Regions from separate parts of the Blastococcus sp. SYSU DS0828 genome, predicted to be linked through region 2. Evidence: predicted binding sites of a transcription regulator. Region 2 holds the regulator's gene; each other region holds the start of a gene.

Region 1 (5,626 bases), on a different contig from region 2:
GCTGACCTTCCGGGAGGTGGACGAGACCGCCAACCGGATGGCGCACGTGCTGATCGGGCTGGGGGTGGCCCGTGGGGACCGGGTCGGCCTCCTGGTCGAGAACGGGCTGTGGTCGGTGCCGATCGACTTCGCCTGCCTCAAGGCCGGCGCCGCGCGCGTGCCGCTCAACGCCCGGCTGTCGGCCGACGAGCAGGCGCGGATGCTCGCCGCCACCGGCGTCCGGATGCTCATCCACGGTGCGGCGCTCGCCGACCGGGCGGCGGAGCTCGCCGGGCGGGTGGACGGCCTCCGGCTGGTCAGCCTGGGCCAGACCTCCGACGTCGAGGCACTCGACCTGCTCGACGAGATGGCCGACGCGAGCGCCGCCGACCCGCGGTTGCCCGCCGAGCCCACCGACCCGGTGCTGATCCTCTACACCTCGGGCACGACCGGCGCGCTCAAGGCGGTGGTGCACACCCAGGCCAGCTACGCCGCCATCTGCGCCAACATCCTGGCGAACCTGGTCTCCCCCGGCCGGGACTCGGTCATGCTGCACGCGGCGTCGCTGATCCACGCCAGCGGCACGTTCGTGCTCCCCTACTGGATCCGCGGCGGCGCGGCCGCCGTCCTGCCGGGCTTCGACCCCGCCAGCTACCTGGACTCACTCGCCCGCTACCGGGCCACCGAGATCAACCTGGTACCCACCATGCTCGGCATGCTGCTGTCCTCCGGCGCCGCCGAGCGCGCCGACGTCTCCAGCCTTCGCACGGCGGTGTACGGCGCCAGCCCCATGCCCGGCCCGGTGCTGGCGCAGGCCCTCGACGTGTGGGGTCCACGCCTGGTGCAGTACTACGGGCAGACGGAGGCACCCCTGGCGATCACCGTGCTCGACGCCCTCGACCACACCGACCCGTCCCTGGCCGGCTCGTGCGGCCACCCCTCGGTCGACGCCGAGGTCCGGGTCGTCGGCAGCGACGGCGGCGCCCTGCCGGCCGGCGAGATCGGCGAGCTCCAGGTGCGTGCCCCCTTCGGCATGGCCGGCTACCACGACGCGCCCACCCTCACCGCCGAGACGATCAGCGGGGACGGCTGGATCGCCACCCGCGACCTGGCCCGGCTGGACGACCGCGGCTACCTCACGCTTGTCGACCGGACCAGCGACATGATCATCACCGGCGGCTACAACGTGTACCCGCGGGAGGTCGAGGAGGTGCTCATGGCCCACCCGGCGGTGTCCGGTGCGGCCGTCGTCGCCGCACCCGACCCGACGTGGGTGGAGGCGGTGACCGCCTTCGTCACGCTCCGCCCCGGGTCGAGCGCCACCCCCAACGAGCTGCGGGACGCGGTGCGCGGCGCGCTCGCCGGTTACAAGGTCCCCAAGACCGTGCACGTCGTCGACCAGCTCCCCCTCTCCCCCGTCGGGAAGATCCTCCGCCAGGCCCTGCGCGAGCCGCTGTGGGCCGACGCCGCGGGGCGCTCGTCGTGAGCGAGACGGTGACCGTCGAGCGGAACGGTCCGGTGACGACGGTGCGACTGTCCCGCCCGGCGGCACGCAACGCCGTCGACGGGCCCACCGCCGCCGCGCTCGCCGACGCGTTCCGGGCCTTCGACGCCGACGACGAGGCCGCCGTGGCGGTGCTGCACGGCGAGGGCGGCACCTTCTGCGCCGGCGCGGACCTGCGGGCCATCGGGACCGACCGCGGCAACCGCACCGAGACCGACGGGGACGGGCCCATGGGCCCCACACGGATGCGGCTGCGCAAGCCCGTCATCGCCGCGATCGCCGGGCACGCGGTCGCCGGCGGCCTGGAGCTCGCGCTGTGGTGCGACCTGCGGGTCGCCGACGAGACGGCGATTCTCGGGGTCTACTGCCGCCGCTGGGGCGTGCCACTGGTCGACGGCGGCACCGTGCGGCTGCCGCGACTGATCGGCACCTCCCGGGCCATGGACCTGGTGCTCACCGGGCGAGGGGTGGACGCCGCCGAGGCGCTACAGATCGGATTGGTCAACCGGGTCGTGCCCGCCGGGCAGGCGCTGACCGAGGCCCGGGCGCTGGCCGCCCGGATCGCCGCCTTCCCCCAGACCTGCCTGCGGGAGGACCGGGCCTCCCTGCTGGAGCAGGACGGCCTCGACGAGGAGGCGGCCATGGCCAACGAGTTCCACCACGGCATGGCCTCCCTCGCCGTCGACGCGCTGCCGGGGGCCGCACGCTTCGCCGCCGGGGAGGGCAGGCACGGCAGCGGCGTCTGACCCGGTCCGGGTGGCCACCGCGGCGCGGGACGACACGACTCCGCGCCCGGGGCCGCACCGCGCTGAGCAGCACCTTCGCACAAATCCGTCTTGCTCTCCGGGGCGATCGAACGTATGTTCGATGCATGGCGGACGTCGGGGCGGTGAGCGACTGGTACGCCACCGCCCGCGCCCGGGCGGTGGCCGCCGGACGGCGCCGGCGAGCCCGCGAGGCGTCCACCGAGTGGCCCGAGTTCGCCCCGCCGGTGAGGCTGGCCGCCGGCCCGCTCGGCGAGGTGCAGGCCGCGGACCGCGAGATCGCCCGGCAGACCGCGCTGCGCGCCCGCGCGGTCGCCAGGTTCGCCGCGGACCGGCCCGCCGACGGCGACCGTGCCCAGGGTGAGCCGGGCGCGATGAGCCCGGAGCGGTGGGCCGCGCGTCCCGAGGTGCTGCGCGGGGTGAGCGAGTGGGCGACGCAGGAGCTCATGATCGCCCTCTCGCTCTCCGCCCGGGCCGCGGAAGCGTTGCTGGTCCGCTCGCTGACGCTCGTGGAGCGGCTGCCCGGCACGCTGGCCGCCCTGGAGGCGGGGGCCCTGCACCCCGGGCACCTCTGGACCATGCTCGAGAAGGTCGCTCCCATCGCCGACGACCGGGTGCGTGCCGAGGTCGAGGCCGAGCTGCTGCGCTGGGCCGCGGGCCGGGTGGTGACGCCTGCGCAGCTGAACGACAAGGCGCGCCGCGAGGTGGCCCAGCGGGACGCCCGCGCCGCGGCCCGCACGCTGCAGGAGGCGCTGAAGCGGCGCGGGGTCCACATCCGCCCGGACGCCGTCGACGGCATGGCGACCGTGAGCGTGTACGCCACCATGCCGGAGGCCCAGGCGCTGTACCGGGCACTGACCGCCTGCGCGGAGGCGCTCGACGACGACGACGATCAGCGCACGCGGGGCCAGAAGATGGTCGACTGCCTGCTCGACCTGGTGCTGCGCCCGGGCGAGACCGATCTGCCGCCGGTGCAGGTGCTGCTCACCGTCGTCGCCTCGCTGGCCACCCTCGCCGGCGGAGACGGTTCCGGGGAGATCGACGGGCAGGTCGTGCCGGCCGAGATGATCCGCCACTTCCTGACAGCGCTCACCGGCCGGCCGCTGGGGTCCGACTCCGCGGAGCCGGCCCCGGGGCAGCCGTCCGGCTCGATGTCGTGGCAGGCGCAGGAGCAGGCCGAGCTGGAGTGGTGGCTGGCCGAGACGGAGCGCCGGCTGCTCAGCGGTGAACTGGTCGATCCCGACCCCGACGGCAACGGCGACCTCGCCCCTCCCCCGGACGTCGCCGGCGACCCCGCCCTTCCCCCGGACGCGTCGGGCAGGGGCGCCCGCCCCCCCCCCGGGGGCGGCGCCCCCCCCCCCCGCCCCCCCCCGGCCCCCCCGCCCCCCCCCCGCCCTTCCCCGGGACGTCGCCGGCGACCCCGCCACCACCCACGACGCACTCCCGGGCGACGCGATCGAGGACGCCGAGATCGAGGGCGCCGAGATCGAGGACGCGCCCCGCGCCGACACCGGTACCGACGCCGCCGTGGCCCAGGAGCGCCGGGGGTGCACCGCAGCCTCACCGACGTCGCGAGGGCCGGACCGGCGGCGCGGTGATCCTCCGGCGCCGGAACCGGAGGACACCCCACCGGATGCCGGCAATTCCTCACCGGCAGCAGCGACCACGGCCGGGGCGGTACCTCCCGGGCCGGCGGCCACCTCGCCTGGAACCGGCTGGTGGACGCTGGCCGACGAGGCGGTCGAGACCGCCGGCCTCGCCGTGCTCCGCGCGGAGCAAGAACTCTCCCGCGCCGGTCGACTGGTCCGCACGGCAGTCACGGCCGACGCCGACGACGAGGCCACCTGGCGGGCCGGCCCCGGAGGGCGGCTCACCGCAGCGGAGGACGCCTTGGCCGCGCTGCGGTCGGCCTCCGACGGGCGACGGGCGTGGCTCGCCGACCTGCTGGGGAGCACCGGTGGCGGCGGGCTGGCCGAGCGGCCGAGGATCGCTCTGACCGACGCGTTGTCCGGCACGCTGCTGGCCCTGACCGACCTGCCCCGTCTGCGCCGCGCGGGCGGCTGCGACCGTCCGAGCTGCCGTCGGAGCACCGGTCGCTGCACCCACGACCTCTCCGACCGGCCCGGCCTCGGCGCCCCGGGGCCCAGCACCGGCTACCGCCCTTCGGGCGAGCTGGATCGGTGGGTGCGGGCGCGGGATCGTCGCTGCCGGTTCCCCGGCTGCCGTCGACGGGTGCCCCGCGGCGGCGAGCTCGACCACCACCGCCCGTATCCGGACGGTCCCACCAGCGCCGGCAACCTCGCCGGCTACTGCACCACCGACCACCGGGGCAAGCACCAGGCCCCGGGGTGGCGCCACGACCTCGGCAGCGACGGGACCCTCACGGTCACCACCCCGAGCGGTCTGGTCGCCACCACCTCGCCGCCGCCGTACTGAGCGCCACACCACCGCCACGCATCGAGAAACCGGGTACGGGGCACCCCGTGCCCATGGCTGCTCAGATCAGCGACGCCGTCGTCGTCGACGTCCTCCGCCGGCTCGACCGGCTGCTGACCCCGCTGGCGGACCGGATGGGCCGGCCGCCGGAGCTGCCGCACGAGGAGCGCGACCGCTGGTGGGCCGACCGGGTGTCCCGGGTGGCCGCGGGCGTGTCGGCGGTCCCCCGCTTCGCCGGCAAACTCGCCGATCTGCTGCCGCTGCAGAACAGCGTCGGCACCGCGGTGCAGTCGTTGGTGGTGCTCGGTGTCGCCGGGGAGCACGGGGTGACCGCCCCGGCCGACCGGGTGTCGCTGCTGGCGCGGGTCCTGCTGCGCCGGGAGCTCACGCCGACCCAGGTCGAGCCGCTGCTCACCCGGAGCAAGGGCACCTACGTGGAGGGCGCGTTCGGCCCCCGGGACGAGCGCCGCGGGGCGAAGGGCGCCGTCCGCACGCTGTGGCGGGCGGCTCGGCTGCTCGGCCGAATCGACGACGCGCTGGACGCCCGCCCGAAGGGGAAGCTGTTCGCCCGCGCCCTGTCGAACCTGCCGGTCGTCGGTGTGGCCGGCGGGTACGCCTCCGAGCGCGAGGGGCTGCGGCGGGCGGCTGCCCGCGCCGCCGACCTGCTGGAGGGGACGCGGCAGGGCTGACGCCCGGGTGGTGCGGGCCGGCCGCCCCGGCAGTCCGCCCTACCCGGTGCGGGCGCTCGCCGGTTCCGCGGGGGCGGCGTCCCGGGCACCGCCCCGGCCCTCGTCCCGGTCCTCGTCCCGGCTCTCGTCCTGCGCGTCGTCCCGCTCCGGGTCGCGCCAGCCCGGCCCGGCAGCAGGCTCCCGGCCGCGCAGGTAGTCCACGACCCGGGCCACGCAGGCGGCGATCGGCACCGCCAGGAAGGCGCCGAGGACGC
Region 2 (5,626 bases):
GGGGTGCCGACGGCGCCGCGGAAGTACTTCGTGGTGACGATGTTGGTGGCGTTGATGCTCCACTCGGCCGGGAACTCGACACCGCGCTGCTCGAAGTTGATCGAGCCGTCCCGCCAGTTGGTCATGACGACGTCACGACGCTCCCAGGTCACCTCGTCGTACGGGTGCACACCAGCGGTGGTGAAGACGCGCTTGATCTTGAGGCCCTTGGCCCGGCTGGGAGTCTTGGCGCTGCGGCGGGGGCGGGCGCCGGCCACGCGGTCGTCGGTCTCGGTCATGGTGTGGAGCTCTCCCTGGTCGTGTGTCGCGTGGTGCTTCGCGGGGCTGCGCGGTGGTGCTGCGCGGTGGTGGATCGGGGGCTGGGGAAGAGCCGCGATCGGTAACTGCTCGAACTGCTGTCTATCGGGTGGCACCGACAGTTCTCAGGTGCCGGCGCCGGTGCCGGACGGAACGGGTCGCCGGGGCTCGGGCGGGCCCGTCTCCCCCGGCGGCGCGGCGGGCTGCCGGGCCTTCAGCTCGGCGATCTCCCGCTCGAAGTCGGCCACCGAGGTGAAGGAGCGGTAGACGCTGGCGAACCGGAGGTAGGCCACCTCGTCCAGCTCGCGCAGCGGGCCGAGGATGGCCAGGCCGACCTCGTGGCTCGGCACCTCCGCCGCGCCGCTGGCGCGGATGGCGTCCTCCACCTGCTGGGCGAGGAGCTTGAGCTGGCCCTCGTCGACCGGCCGGCCCTGGCAGGCCCGCCGGACGCCGGCAACCACCTTGCTGCGGTTGAACGGCTCGCTGACGCCGTTGCGCTTGACGACGGCGAGCACCGCCTCCTCGACGGTGGTGAACCGCCGCCCGCACGCAGGACAGGAGCGACGACGCCGGGTGGTGGCGCCCTCGTCGGCCTCCCGCGAGTCGATGACCCGACTGTCGGCGTTGTGGCAGAACGGGCAACGCACGGTGGTTCACCTCCCTTCGCGCCGCGCCCGCCACCGGCCGGCTGTGCACTCCCCTGGGGACATCCGGTGGATGCGCCGGGGACAACCTGAGGACCAGCCTGTGGACGGGCTTACAGCTCTGTAACTACTAGATGTAGGGGAACCCTAGGACGGGCCACACAAGATGTGCAAGTGATCGTTCCGTCGGCGTGTTCCGCCCCGACACTGCGGTGCGCAGGCGGAACAGCGGTCCCCAGCTGTCACAGGACACGCCGCGACGACGCGCCGAACTCCGTGCCCGACGCTCCCCGGAGAGGGTGCCGAGCGCGGCGACACACCGCAGGAACGACCCGGGGACGCTCGCCCCGGCAAGGTTGTGCGCTCATGCGCGGTTCCGACCCGCAGAACCACGCGCCGGCCGCACACCGATCGGCGAACTGGGCGGTCCGCACCCGGCCAAGGGCGACCCGGCGGGCACGCGACGGCGGCGCCGAGCACCCCCGCGGGGTCGACGCGGCGAGGGCCGCCGAACGACGATCAGACGCTGACCGCGCCGCCCACCCGGGGCCGCCGCGAGTGCGGGATCTGGTCACTCAACCGCATCGGGCGGGTCAGGAGATCCTGGTCGACGTCGGCCGGCGGGGTCCAGCCGCTCGCCGTGGAGCGGGTCTCGACCGTGCTCGCGGAGCGGGCCGCGGGCACCGACCAGCCACCGCCCCGCGGTCGGTCCTCACGGGTCGGGGACTGCGCGTCCGGCGCGCTCTCGACGACGGCCGGGAAGAGGTCGGTGTCGGCGGCGCGGTGCCGGCCCACGACCGGGCCGGACTCGGTGGCCGGAGCGCGGTGCCGACCCGGAGGAGGCACCGGCACCGAGGACGCCGGCGCGGCCTGCACGGGGTCGCTCTCCGGCGCGCGCCGGCGACCGCCCGGCCGCTGGGCACCGGTCCGCGGCTCACAGCGGTCGCGCAGCAGCGGCAGGCTGGCGGTCGCCTCGACATCGGTCGACGGACCGTCCCGGAGCGGTGCCGCGGACGGGGAGGCGGGCATCGCCTGCGTCACCGGGGACACCTCGACGACCGGCGACTCCGGAAGCCGCACATCCCCCAGGTCGATCCAGAGCGCCTGCTCTTCGCCTCCGGTGACGACCCGCACCCACATCTGGCACGCGCCGGAGTCGTCGTGTCGCCACCCCAACAGCTCCCCCGCACTCCAGGCACCCGCCTGGTGGACCTCGACGGCCTGGGGACGAGTGGTGAACACGGCGGCGCGGTTCTCCATGACGCTGGACACGGACGTACCGTAGGTGGCCGACCAGCACGCACGGTGAACGTGCCTGTACTGAGGGTTGACGAAGTCGCCGAGCCGCGTTGTGAACACCTTGCCGCGAGGCGCTCTCGGGCGAGTCCGCGAGGCGTCAGGGCAGGAGAAGGACCTGACCAGGCGTGATGGCTGCGGTGTCGAGCCCGTTCAACTGCCGGATGTCGACGACGACGTCCCGGACGTCGCGCCCGTCGGCGGCCGATCCGGCGATCGACCAGAGCGTGTCGCCCGGCTCGACGACCACCTTCGTCGTCCCCATGAGCGCCAACCCGCCACCCTCCTGCCCGAGGACGGCGTCACCGAGGGCGATCGTGCCCACGGCGAGGAGGAGGGCGAGGACCACCACCAGGCGGCGGCCGCGCGCCGTCAGGCGGAGCGGCGGCTGCGCCGGACGACCCGGGCCGGGTGGGCGCCCCGCCTCCGCCCTCGGGGGACCCGCCGCCCGGAGAGGCGCAGCGGACCCGGGGTCGAGCGTCTCCGCGTAGGAGCGAGGCGGCGGGAGCACCCGGAGGTGCCGGGCGGGTGGCCGAACGGCACGCCGCTCCGCCGGGCCGACCGGCACCTCTCCACGGACCCGCAATGCCGTGCTGCTCGTCATCTGTTCAGCCCCTCTGGCCGGCACGTCGCCGGACCCGAACGTGTGTTCGATTCGAACGCCTGTCCGATGTCTACCGGATGCGGCCGACAGATGTGACCCGACACGGAAAGTTTCGAACACCTGTTTGAAGTGGCCGGCGATCGGCGCTACGGTTCCTCCGACGACGAGGGTCGAGAGCTGCGCGGGCAGCCGGCGAGGAGGAGACGTGGCGGACTCGAGCAGGACGTCCGGCAACCGGGGCGGCGCCGCGGGCACGGCGGACGGGTCCGCGTCGGTGCGGGCCTTTCCCGACCGCGCGGCCGACGGGGACGGGCTGACCCAGCGGCAGCGGCGGGTCCTCGAGGTGATTCGCGACTCGATCGACCGACGGGGCTACCCCCCTTCGGTGCGGGAGATCGGCGAGGCCGTCGGACTGTCCTCGGCATCCTCGGTCGCGCACCAGCTCTCGGTACTGCAGAAGAAGGGCTGGCTGCGGCGCGACCCCAACCGGCCGCGCGCCCTGGACGTGCGCCTGCCCGGCGATGCCGGCCGGACCACCACCGCGGCCGTCGAGCGACCCGTGGTCGACGACGGGGTGCAGGCCGCCGCGCCCGCCTACGTCCCGCTCGTCGGCCGGATCGCCGCCGGCGGGCCGGTGCTCGCCGAGCAGGCGGTGGAGGACATCTTCCCGCTGCCGCGCGAGCTGGTCGGCGAGGGGACGGTCTTCATGCTGAAGGTGGCCGGTGACTCGATGATCGAGGCCGCCATCTGCGACGGCGACTGGGTCGTCGTCCGCCAGCAGCCGACCGCCGAGAACGGGGAGATCGTGGCGGCGATGATCGACGGCGAGGCGACGGTGAAGACCTACAAGCGCCGGGACGGTCACGTGTGGCTGCTGCCGCACAACCCGGCCTACGAACCGATCCCCGGAGACGAGGCGACGATCCTCGGGCGGGTGGTGTCGGTCCTGCGCCGGGTCTGAGGGTCAGGTCCGGCGGCGCAGTTTCCCGCCCACCCAGACCACGAGAGTGGCGACGACGGCGGCGATCAGCGCCGAGGCGATCGGCGAGCGGTCCGAGCGGGTGAGTTCCGCGAAGGACGGCAGCGGGTCCTCCGCGGGAGTCGGCCTCGCGGCGGCGGTCGCGGCGGGCAGGGGAACCACGGTGACGGCGCTGGGCAGGCCCTCGCTCGCGACCACGAGCGCCCGGTTGTCGGCGGAGAAGCTGACGGCCTCGCCCTGCGGCGACTCGGGGAGCGCCACCCGCACCGGTTCGCCGGCCAGCGCACCGGGCACGTCCGAACCGGACAGCGGCCACACGTAGGCGTCCGTGTAGGTGCGCAGCGCCAGTGCGCTCCCGTCGCCGGCAACGGCACCTCCGGTGATCAGCAACTGCCCCGCACGACCCACGGGGCCACCCGGGGTTCCGGTGAGGGTGACGTTGACCGTGCCCACCCGCTCCATCGGCACAGTGCCGCCGTCGACGAGCGCGGCGGCGGGCCGGTAGACCCCGCTGGAGCCGAGCACTTCCTTGGTCACGAGGTACGGCGTCCCGTCCGGGGCCAGGAGCAGCGCCTCGGCGTCGTGCGCGCCGTCGGGGTAGGTCAGCCGATGCAGCGCTGCCGCGCCGTCGGGCCGGAGGACATGCAGCGCGACGGTGGCACGGCTCGTGCCGTTGTCACCGGTGTCGGCGATCCAGACGCTCCCGTCCGAGCCGACGCCGAGGTCTTCGGGGTCGAAGGGGTCCGCGGCCCCGGCCTGCACGTCGACCACCGCACAGGCGGCATCGAGCCCGAGGACTTCGACCCGGTCACCGCCGTCGTTGAGGGCGAGCATCTGCTCTCCTACCACCACCAGGCCGGACAGCTCGGCGAGTCGGGGGTCCGTGATGGCGCACCGGACCTCCGGCGCCGGCTCCTCCGCCGACGCGGACCCGGGGACGAGCACGGCCAGGGCGCCGGTCAGGGCGCTCGCGACGACGAGCCGACGCCGCCGGGCGCGGCTAGGAACTCGCTTGGCCTGCTCGGGCACGTACCAAGCGTGACAGAACCATCGCGTCCAGTGCATGAACCACGCCCAGGAGGACGATCCCGACGGCGGCGCCCACGACCGCGTCGGTGACCCAGTGGAAGTCCAGCGACACCATCGCCGCGCCAGTGGCGACCGGCCCGACGACGCTCAGCCACCAGAAGGTCCGCTGTACCGCCGGCGGGAGCCCGTACTCGACCGCCTGCCAGCGGGCCACCCCCCACATGAGCACTGCGTTGGCGACGTGACCGGAGGGGAACGAGGCGCCGTCGGCGTGGAAGAAGTAGGAGCCCGGGAACGCCGGCGCCGTCCGCCCGATCCCGTGCTTGATCGCGTACACCCCGGCGGTCAGCACCCCGAGCGCCAGCAGCACGCGGAGGGCCGGCATCCAGGTGCCGCGCCGCCACAGCAGGTAGCCGACCAGGCCGGCGAGGACGACGAGGATGGTCACGCGCCCGCCGAGCTGCGTGACCACCCACACCGCCGGGTAGCCCGGCGTGTCCCTCAGGCCCCAGTCGCTGACGATCTCCGACACCCGGAGGTCCATCCGCTCCGACGGCCCGTGGCGGAGCAGGTCGGCGGTGATGAGGACGCCGACCAGCAGCGCCACGGCGACCAGCCACCACGGCGGCCGGCCGGGCGGGACCACGGGGGCGGCGCGCGGTGACTCGGCCACCCGCACCGCGCCCCTGGTCACGCCGCCACCGTACCGGCCCGTGACCGGATCGTGATCCGAGCCGATCGACCGCCCCAGCTCAGCCCACCGGGACCGCGAACTCC
Region 3 (5,626 bases), on a different contig from region 2:
GCAGCTCCTCCGCGTCGCAGGTCAGCGTCGCGAACTCGGCGGCGGCCTCCTCCTGCGTGACGGCGGGGGCGTCCGGGTCGGGCAGCGTGGGGTCGGCGACGGCGCCGTCGCCGGTCGCCGGGTCCTCCGCCGCGTCGCCGGTGTCCTCCGCGGCGCTCCCGTCGGCCGTCTCCCCCTCGGTCGCCTCGGCGTCGGTGCCGGGCTCCTCCTCGGCGGGGCCGGCGGGGGCCACCTCCAACACGGGCCGGAAGCGCAGCTGCGCCGTGGCACCGAGCTCCCGGGCCTGTTCGCCGTCGTCCCCGGGCACCGAGATGATGATGTTGGAGTCGCCCTCGGTGACCACCGAGGCCTCGGCGACGCCGAGGCCGTTCACCCGCTGCTCGATGATCCGCCGGGCCAGCTCCAGGTCCTCCTGGGCCGGCGCCTGGCCGTCGGGGGTGCGGGCGGTCAGGGTCACCGTCGTGCCGCCGCGCAGGTCGAGGCCGAGCTGCGGCGTCCGGGTGTCCCCGGTGAAGAAGACCAGCCCGTAGAGCAGGGCGACGATCAGCACGAACGCGCCGAAGTAGCGCCCCGCGGGGAGGGTGCGGTTGGCCACGGAGGTCCCCCGGGTCAGACCGTGCCGTCGGCCGGGCGCGCGGGGTCCTCGTCGGACGGCGCGGTCCCGGCCGGGCGGCGGACCTCGAGGATCGCCTGGCGGGCGAAGGTCGCCACGACACCCGGCGCGATCTCGAGGTCGATGGTGGTCTCACCGACCCCGGCCACCGTGCCGTGCATGCCGCTGGTCGTCATGACCGGGGTGCCGACGGTCAGGGAGGCCAGCAGAGCCGCGTGCTGCTCCTGCATCTTCTTGCGCTGTCGCGCGGGCAGCACGAACAGCACGACGGCCAGCAGGGCCAGCATGATCAGCGGGAAGTACTCCACGACAGGTGTGCCTCTCTTCCGCGACCGGTTGCTCGCGGTGGGTGCGGCCCGGGACGGGACCGCTCGGGTGCATCGGTTGCCGTACGCACGGCGACCAGGCGGGACGCGCACGGCCCGGCCTGCGAGTTGCGCGCCAGCGTCCGGGAGTCTAGGCGTCGAACAGGGTCTCTGACGACGACCCCGGTGCCTGTGGGTCTGCTGTGACCCGGCCGAGCGCGCCGCCGCCGGCCGGCAGCGGCCGGCCGAGGTGCGCCCAGGCGGCCTCGGTCGCGACCCGCCCGCGCGGCGTGCGGGCCAGCAGCCCGGCGCGCACCAGGAACGGCTCGCACACCTCCTCCACCGTGTGCGGCTCCTCGCCGACGGCCACCGCCAGGGTGGCGACGCCGACCGGCCCGCCACCGAACTTGCCGACCAGCGCGTCCAGCACCTCCCGGTCCAGCCGGTCCAGGCCCAGGTGGTCGACGTCGTACAGGGCCAGCGCGGCCTCGGCGACCTCGCGGGTCACCCGGCCGTCGGCCTCCACCTCGGCGTAGTCGCGCACCCGGCGCAGCAGCCGGTTGGCGATGCGCGGGGTCCCGCGGGAGCGCCCCGCGATCTCCGCCGACCCCTCGTCGGTCAGCTCCACCCCGAGCAGCGCCGCGCTGCGGGCCAGCACCCGCTGCAGGTCGGCCGGCTCGTAGAACTCCATCTGGCCGACGAAGCCGAACCGGTCCCGCAGCGGGCCGGTGAGCAGCCCGGCGCGGGTGGTGGCGCCGACCAGCGTGAACGGGTTGATCTCCAGCGGGATCGCCGTCGCCCCGGGGCCCTTGCCGACGACGACGTCGACCCGGAAGTCCTCCATCGCCATGTAGAGCAGTTCCTCGGCGGGGCGGGCGATGCGGTGGATCTCGTCGATGAAGAGGACGTCGCCGGGGGCCAGGTTCGACAGCATCGCGGCGAGGTCGCCGGACCGCTCGATCGCCGGCCCACTGGTGATCTTCACCGAGGTGCCCAGCTCGGAGCCGATGATCAGCGCCAGGCTGGTCTTCCCCAGCCCGGGCGGGCCGGAGAGCAGGACGTGGTCGGGCGTGCGGCCACGGCGGCGCGCCCCCTCGAGCACCAGCGCCAGCTGGCGGGCGACCTTGGGCTGGCCGATGAAGTCGTCGAGCGAGTGCGGGCGCAGCGCCGACTCGACGACCCGCTCCTCGTCCCCCGCCTGCGGCGACACCGACCACTCCGGCGCCGCCTCGGCGGCCAGCTCACCGGTCAGCGACCGGTCGAACGGCGCGGTCACGACCTACCCAGCAGCTGGAGCGCCCGCCGCAGCAGCACCGCGACCTCCACGCTCCCCGTCGCCGCGAGCTGCTCGTCGGCCACCGGGGCCAGCTGGGCGACCGCCCCCTCGGCCTCCTTGCCGCTCCACCCCAGCCCGACGAGGGCCGAGGTGAGCTGGTCCCGCCACGGGGCCACCGGCGTGACCGACGGCAGCCCGGCGGGCGCCGGCGCGTCCAGCGAGGTGTCGGTGCTGGTCGAGCCGAGGCGGTCGCGCAGCTCGAGGATGAGCCGCTCGGCCCCCTTCTTGCCGATGCCGGGGACCTGCATGAGCGCCTTGACGTCGGCCATCGAGACGGCGCGGCGGACCTCCCGTGGCGGGTGGATGGCCAGCACCGCCTGGGCCAGCCGCGGCCCGACGCCGTTCGCCGTCTGCAGCAGCTCGAACAGCTGGCGCTCGTCGTCGTCGGCGAAGCCGTAGAGGGTGAGCGAGTCCTCACGCACGACCAGGCTGGTGGCCAGCCGGGCGGCCTCCCCCACCTGCAGCCGGGCGATCGTCCCCGGGGTGCACTGCACCGCCAGGCCGATCCCGCCGACCTCGACGACGGCGCCGTCGGGCCCCACCGCGGCCACCCGGCCGTGCACGCTGGCGATCATCGGGCCGCCACCCCCGTCCACCGGGGCAGCGTGCCGGTGGACCGCACCGGCGCGCCGATCCCGCCGGCGATCGCGGCGGTCCGCAGCCGCTGCTGCGCCGGGCCGCGCCACGCGTGGCAGACCGCCAGCGCCAGGGCGTCGGCGGCGTCGGCCGGCTTGGGGGCGGTGGCGAGCCCCAGGACCCGGGTGACCATGAGGGTGACCTGCTCCTTGTCCGCGCGGCCGTTGCCCGAGATCGCCGCCTTCACCTCGCTGGGCGTGTGCCAGGCGACCGGGCGGTCGGCCTGGGCGGCGGCCAGCGCGGCGACGCCCGCCGCCTGCGCCGTGCCCGTCGCCGTGCCCTTGTTGTTCTGGGTGAACACCCGCTCGATCGCCACGACGTCGGGACGGTGCTCGCGCAACAGCGCCGTGACGGCGGTGTGCAGCTCGAGCAGCCGCAGCTCGAGGTCGAGCTCGGCCATGGTGCGGACCACGCCGACGCCGACCGCCGTCGGCCGCGCCCCCGGGCGCCCGTCGACCACGCCCCACCCGCACCGGGTGAGGCCCGGGTCGATACCGAGCACCCGCATCGTCACGCTCCCGTCAGCCGAACTGGTGTTCGACCGAGGCTAACCGCAGCCCCCGACCGGACCCCGTCAACACGCCAGGTGATCTGACGAATCGGCACCGGGGTCCTTCTAGGCGTCGGCGGTGACCTTCTCCATGACGTCGTCGGGCACCTCGTAGTTGGCGTAGACGTTCTGCACGTCGTCGAGGTCCTCGAGGGCGTCGATGAGCTTGAAGACCTTGGTCGCCCCGTCCTCGTCGAGCTCCACCTGGACGCTGGGCAGGAAGCCGGCGTCGGCCGAGTCGTACTCGATACCGGCCTCCTGCAGCGCGGTGCGCACGGCCACCAGGTCACCGGGCTCGCAGATGACCTCGAGCGTGTCGCCCAGGTCGCGCACCTCCTCGGCGCCGGCGTCCAGCACCGCCATCAGCACGCTGTCCTCGTCGACGTCGCCGGACTTCGGCACCACGACCACGCCCTTGCGGGAGAAGAGGTAGGAGACCGAGCCGGGGTCGGCCATCGACCCGCCGTTGCGGGTCATGGCGGTGCGGACCTCCATGGCCGAGCGGTTCTTGTTGTCGGTGAGGCACTCGATGAGCACCGCGACACCGCCGGCCGCGTAGCCCTCGTAGGTGATGCCCTGGTAGTCGACGCCACCGGCCTCGGCGCCCGATCCGCGCTTGACCGCACGGTCGATGTTGTCATTGGGCACCGAGCTCTTCTTCGCCTTCTGGATGGCGTCGAAGAGCGTCGGGTTGCCGGCGGGGTCACCGCCGCCCGTGCGGGCGGCGACCTCGATGTTCTTGATCAGCTTGGCGAAGAGCTTGCCGCGCTTGGCGTCGATCCCGGCCTTCTTGTGCTTGGTCGTCGCCCACTTGGAGTGGCCGCTCACGGCTCTCCCCTCTCTGCGTCGGCCAGGTGAGCGCGCACGATGTCGACGAACAGCGCGTGCACCCGGCGGTCCCCGGTCAGCTCGGGGTGGAAGCTGGTGGCCACCACGTCGCCCTGGCGGACCGCGACGATCCTACCGTCGGCCGCACCGCCCACGACCCGCCCGAGGACCTGCACCCCCGGGCCGGCCTCCTCCACCCACGGCGCGCGGATGAAGACGGCGTGCAGCGGGCCCCCGCCGAGCCCGTCCAGCTCGACCCGGGTCTCGAAGGAGTCGGCCTGCCGGCCGAAGGCGTTCCGCCGGACGGTCACGTCCAGCCCGCCGACGGTCGGCTGCCCCGGCGGGGCGCCGACCAGCCGGTCGGCGAGCAGGATCATGCCCGCGCAGGTCCCGTAGGCGGGCAGCCCCGCGCGCACCGCCGCGCGCAGCGGCTCGAGCAGACCGAACCGCCCGGCCAGGGTCCCCATCGTCGTCGACTCCCCGCCGGGGACGACGATCCCGTCGACGCCGGCCAGCTCCTCCGGCCGGCGCACCGGCCGCGGCTCGGCCCCCTCGGCCCGCAGCACCGCGAGGTGCTCGCGGACGTCGCCCTGCAGCGCCAGCACCCCGATGACGGGGGCGGTCACCACCCGCGGGTGGCGTAGCGCTCGGCCGCCGGCAGCGTCGAGACGTCGATCCCGACCATCGGCTCGCCCAGCCCGCGCGAGACCTTGGCGATCACGTCGGGGTCGTCGGAGAACGTCGTCGCCTGCACGATGGCCGCCGCCCGCTGCGCCGGGTGGCCGGACTTGAAGATGCCCGAGCCGACGAACACGCCCTCGGCGCCCAGCTGCATCATCATCGCCGCGTCGGCCGGGGTGGCGATGCCACCGGCGGTGAACAGCACCACCGGCAGCTTGCCGAGCCGGGCCACCTCGGCCACCAGGTCGTACGGCGCCCGCAGCTCCTTGGCGGCCACGAAGAGCTCGCTCTCGTCGAGGGTGCCCAGCGCCTTGATGCCGGCCCGGATCGACCGCATGTGCCGGGTGGCCTCCACGACGTTGCCGGTGCCGGCCTCGCCCTTGGACCGGATCATCGCCGCGCCCTCGGAGATGCGCCGCAGCGCCTCGCCGAGGTCGGTGGCGCCGCAGACGAACGGCACGGTGAACGCGTGCTTGTCGATGTGGTGCGCCTCGTCCGCGGGGGTGAGCACCTCGGACTCGTCGATGTAGTCCACACCGAGGGACTGCAGCACCTGCGCCTCGACGAAGTGGCCGATGCGGGCCTTGGCCATCACGGGGATGGAGACGGCGTCGACGATCCCCTGGACCATGTCCGGGTCGCTCATCCGCGCGATGCCGCCCTGGGCGCGGATGTCG

The links. The regulator LexA, encoded in region 2, represses DNA repair genes until DNA is damaged. The targets are predictions, from matches to a motif close to TCGAACANNTGTTCGA.
Region 1: a site for LexA is predicted at 2,336-2,351, ahead of ACI79Q_RS15730 (DUF222 domain-containing protein). Genes of this name have one in related genera too.
Region 3: a site for LexA is predicted at 3,416-3,431, ahead of ruvC (crossover junction endodeoxyribonuclease RuvC). Genes of this name have one in related genera too.

Annotation. Positions count from the first base shown of each region.
Region 1 is NZ_JBJHAK010000021.1:18,123-23,748, forward strand. It holds gene ACI79Q_RS15720 (class I adenylate-forming enzyme family protein) at 1-1,465, shown strand, start outside; gene ACI79Q_RS15725 (crotonase/enoyl-CoA hydratase family protein) at 1,462-2,229, shown strand; gene ACI79Q_RS15730 (DUF222 domain-containing protein) at 2,355-3,845, shown strand; gene ACI79Q_RS15735 (HNH endonuclease signature motif containing protein) at 4,009-4,683, shown strand; gene ACI79Q_RS15740 (hypothetical protein) at 4,737-5,372, shown strand; gene ACI79Q_RS15745 (AI-2E family transporter) at 5,412-5,626, opposite strand, start outside.
Region 2 is NZ_JBJHAK010000004.1:188,525-194,150, forward strand. It holds gene ACI79Q_RS04970 (vitamin B12-dependent ribonucleotide reductase) at 1-278, opposite strand, end outside; gene nrdR (transcriptional regulator NrdR) at 423-944, opposite strand; gene ACI79Q_RS04980 (hypothetical protein) at 1,461-2,213, opposite strand; gene ACI79Q_RS04985 (LysM peptidoglycan-binding domain-containing protein) at 2,338-2,586, opposite strand; gene lexA (transcriptional repressor LexA) at 3,047-3,802, shown strand; gene ACI79Q_RS04995 (hypothetical protein) at 3,806-4,849, opposite strand; gene ACI79Q_RS05000 (phosphatase PAP2 family protein) at 4,821-5,543, opposite strand; gene hflX (GTPase HflX) at 5,602-5,626, opposite strand, start outside.
Region 3 is NZ_JBJHAK010000014.1:57,393-63,018, forward strand. It holds gene secD (protein translocase subunit SecD) at 1-595, opposite strand, end outside; gene yajC (preprotein translocase subunit YajC) at 610-921, opposite strand; gene ruvB (Holliday junction branch migration DNA helicase RuvB) at 1,070-2,194, opposite strand; gene ruvA (Holliday junction branch migration protein RuvA) at 2,191-2,829, opposite strand; gene ruvC (crossover junction endodeoxyribonuclease RuvC) at 2,826-3,398, opposite strand; gene ACI79Q_RS12760 (YebC/PmpR family DNA-binding transcriptional regulator) at 3,507-4,268, opposite strand; gene pdxT (pyridoxal 5'-phosphate synthase glutaminase subunit PdxT) at 4,265-4,894, opposite strand; gene pdxS (pyridoxal 5'-phosphate synthase lyase subunit PdxS) at 4,891-5,626, opposite strand, start outside.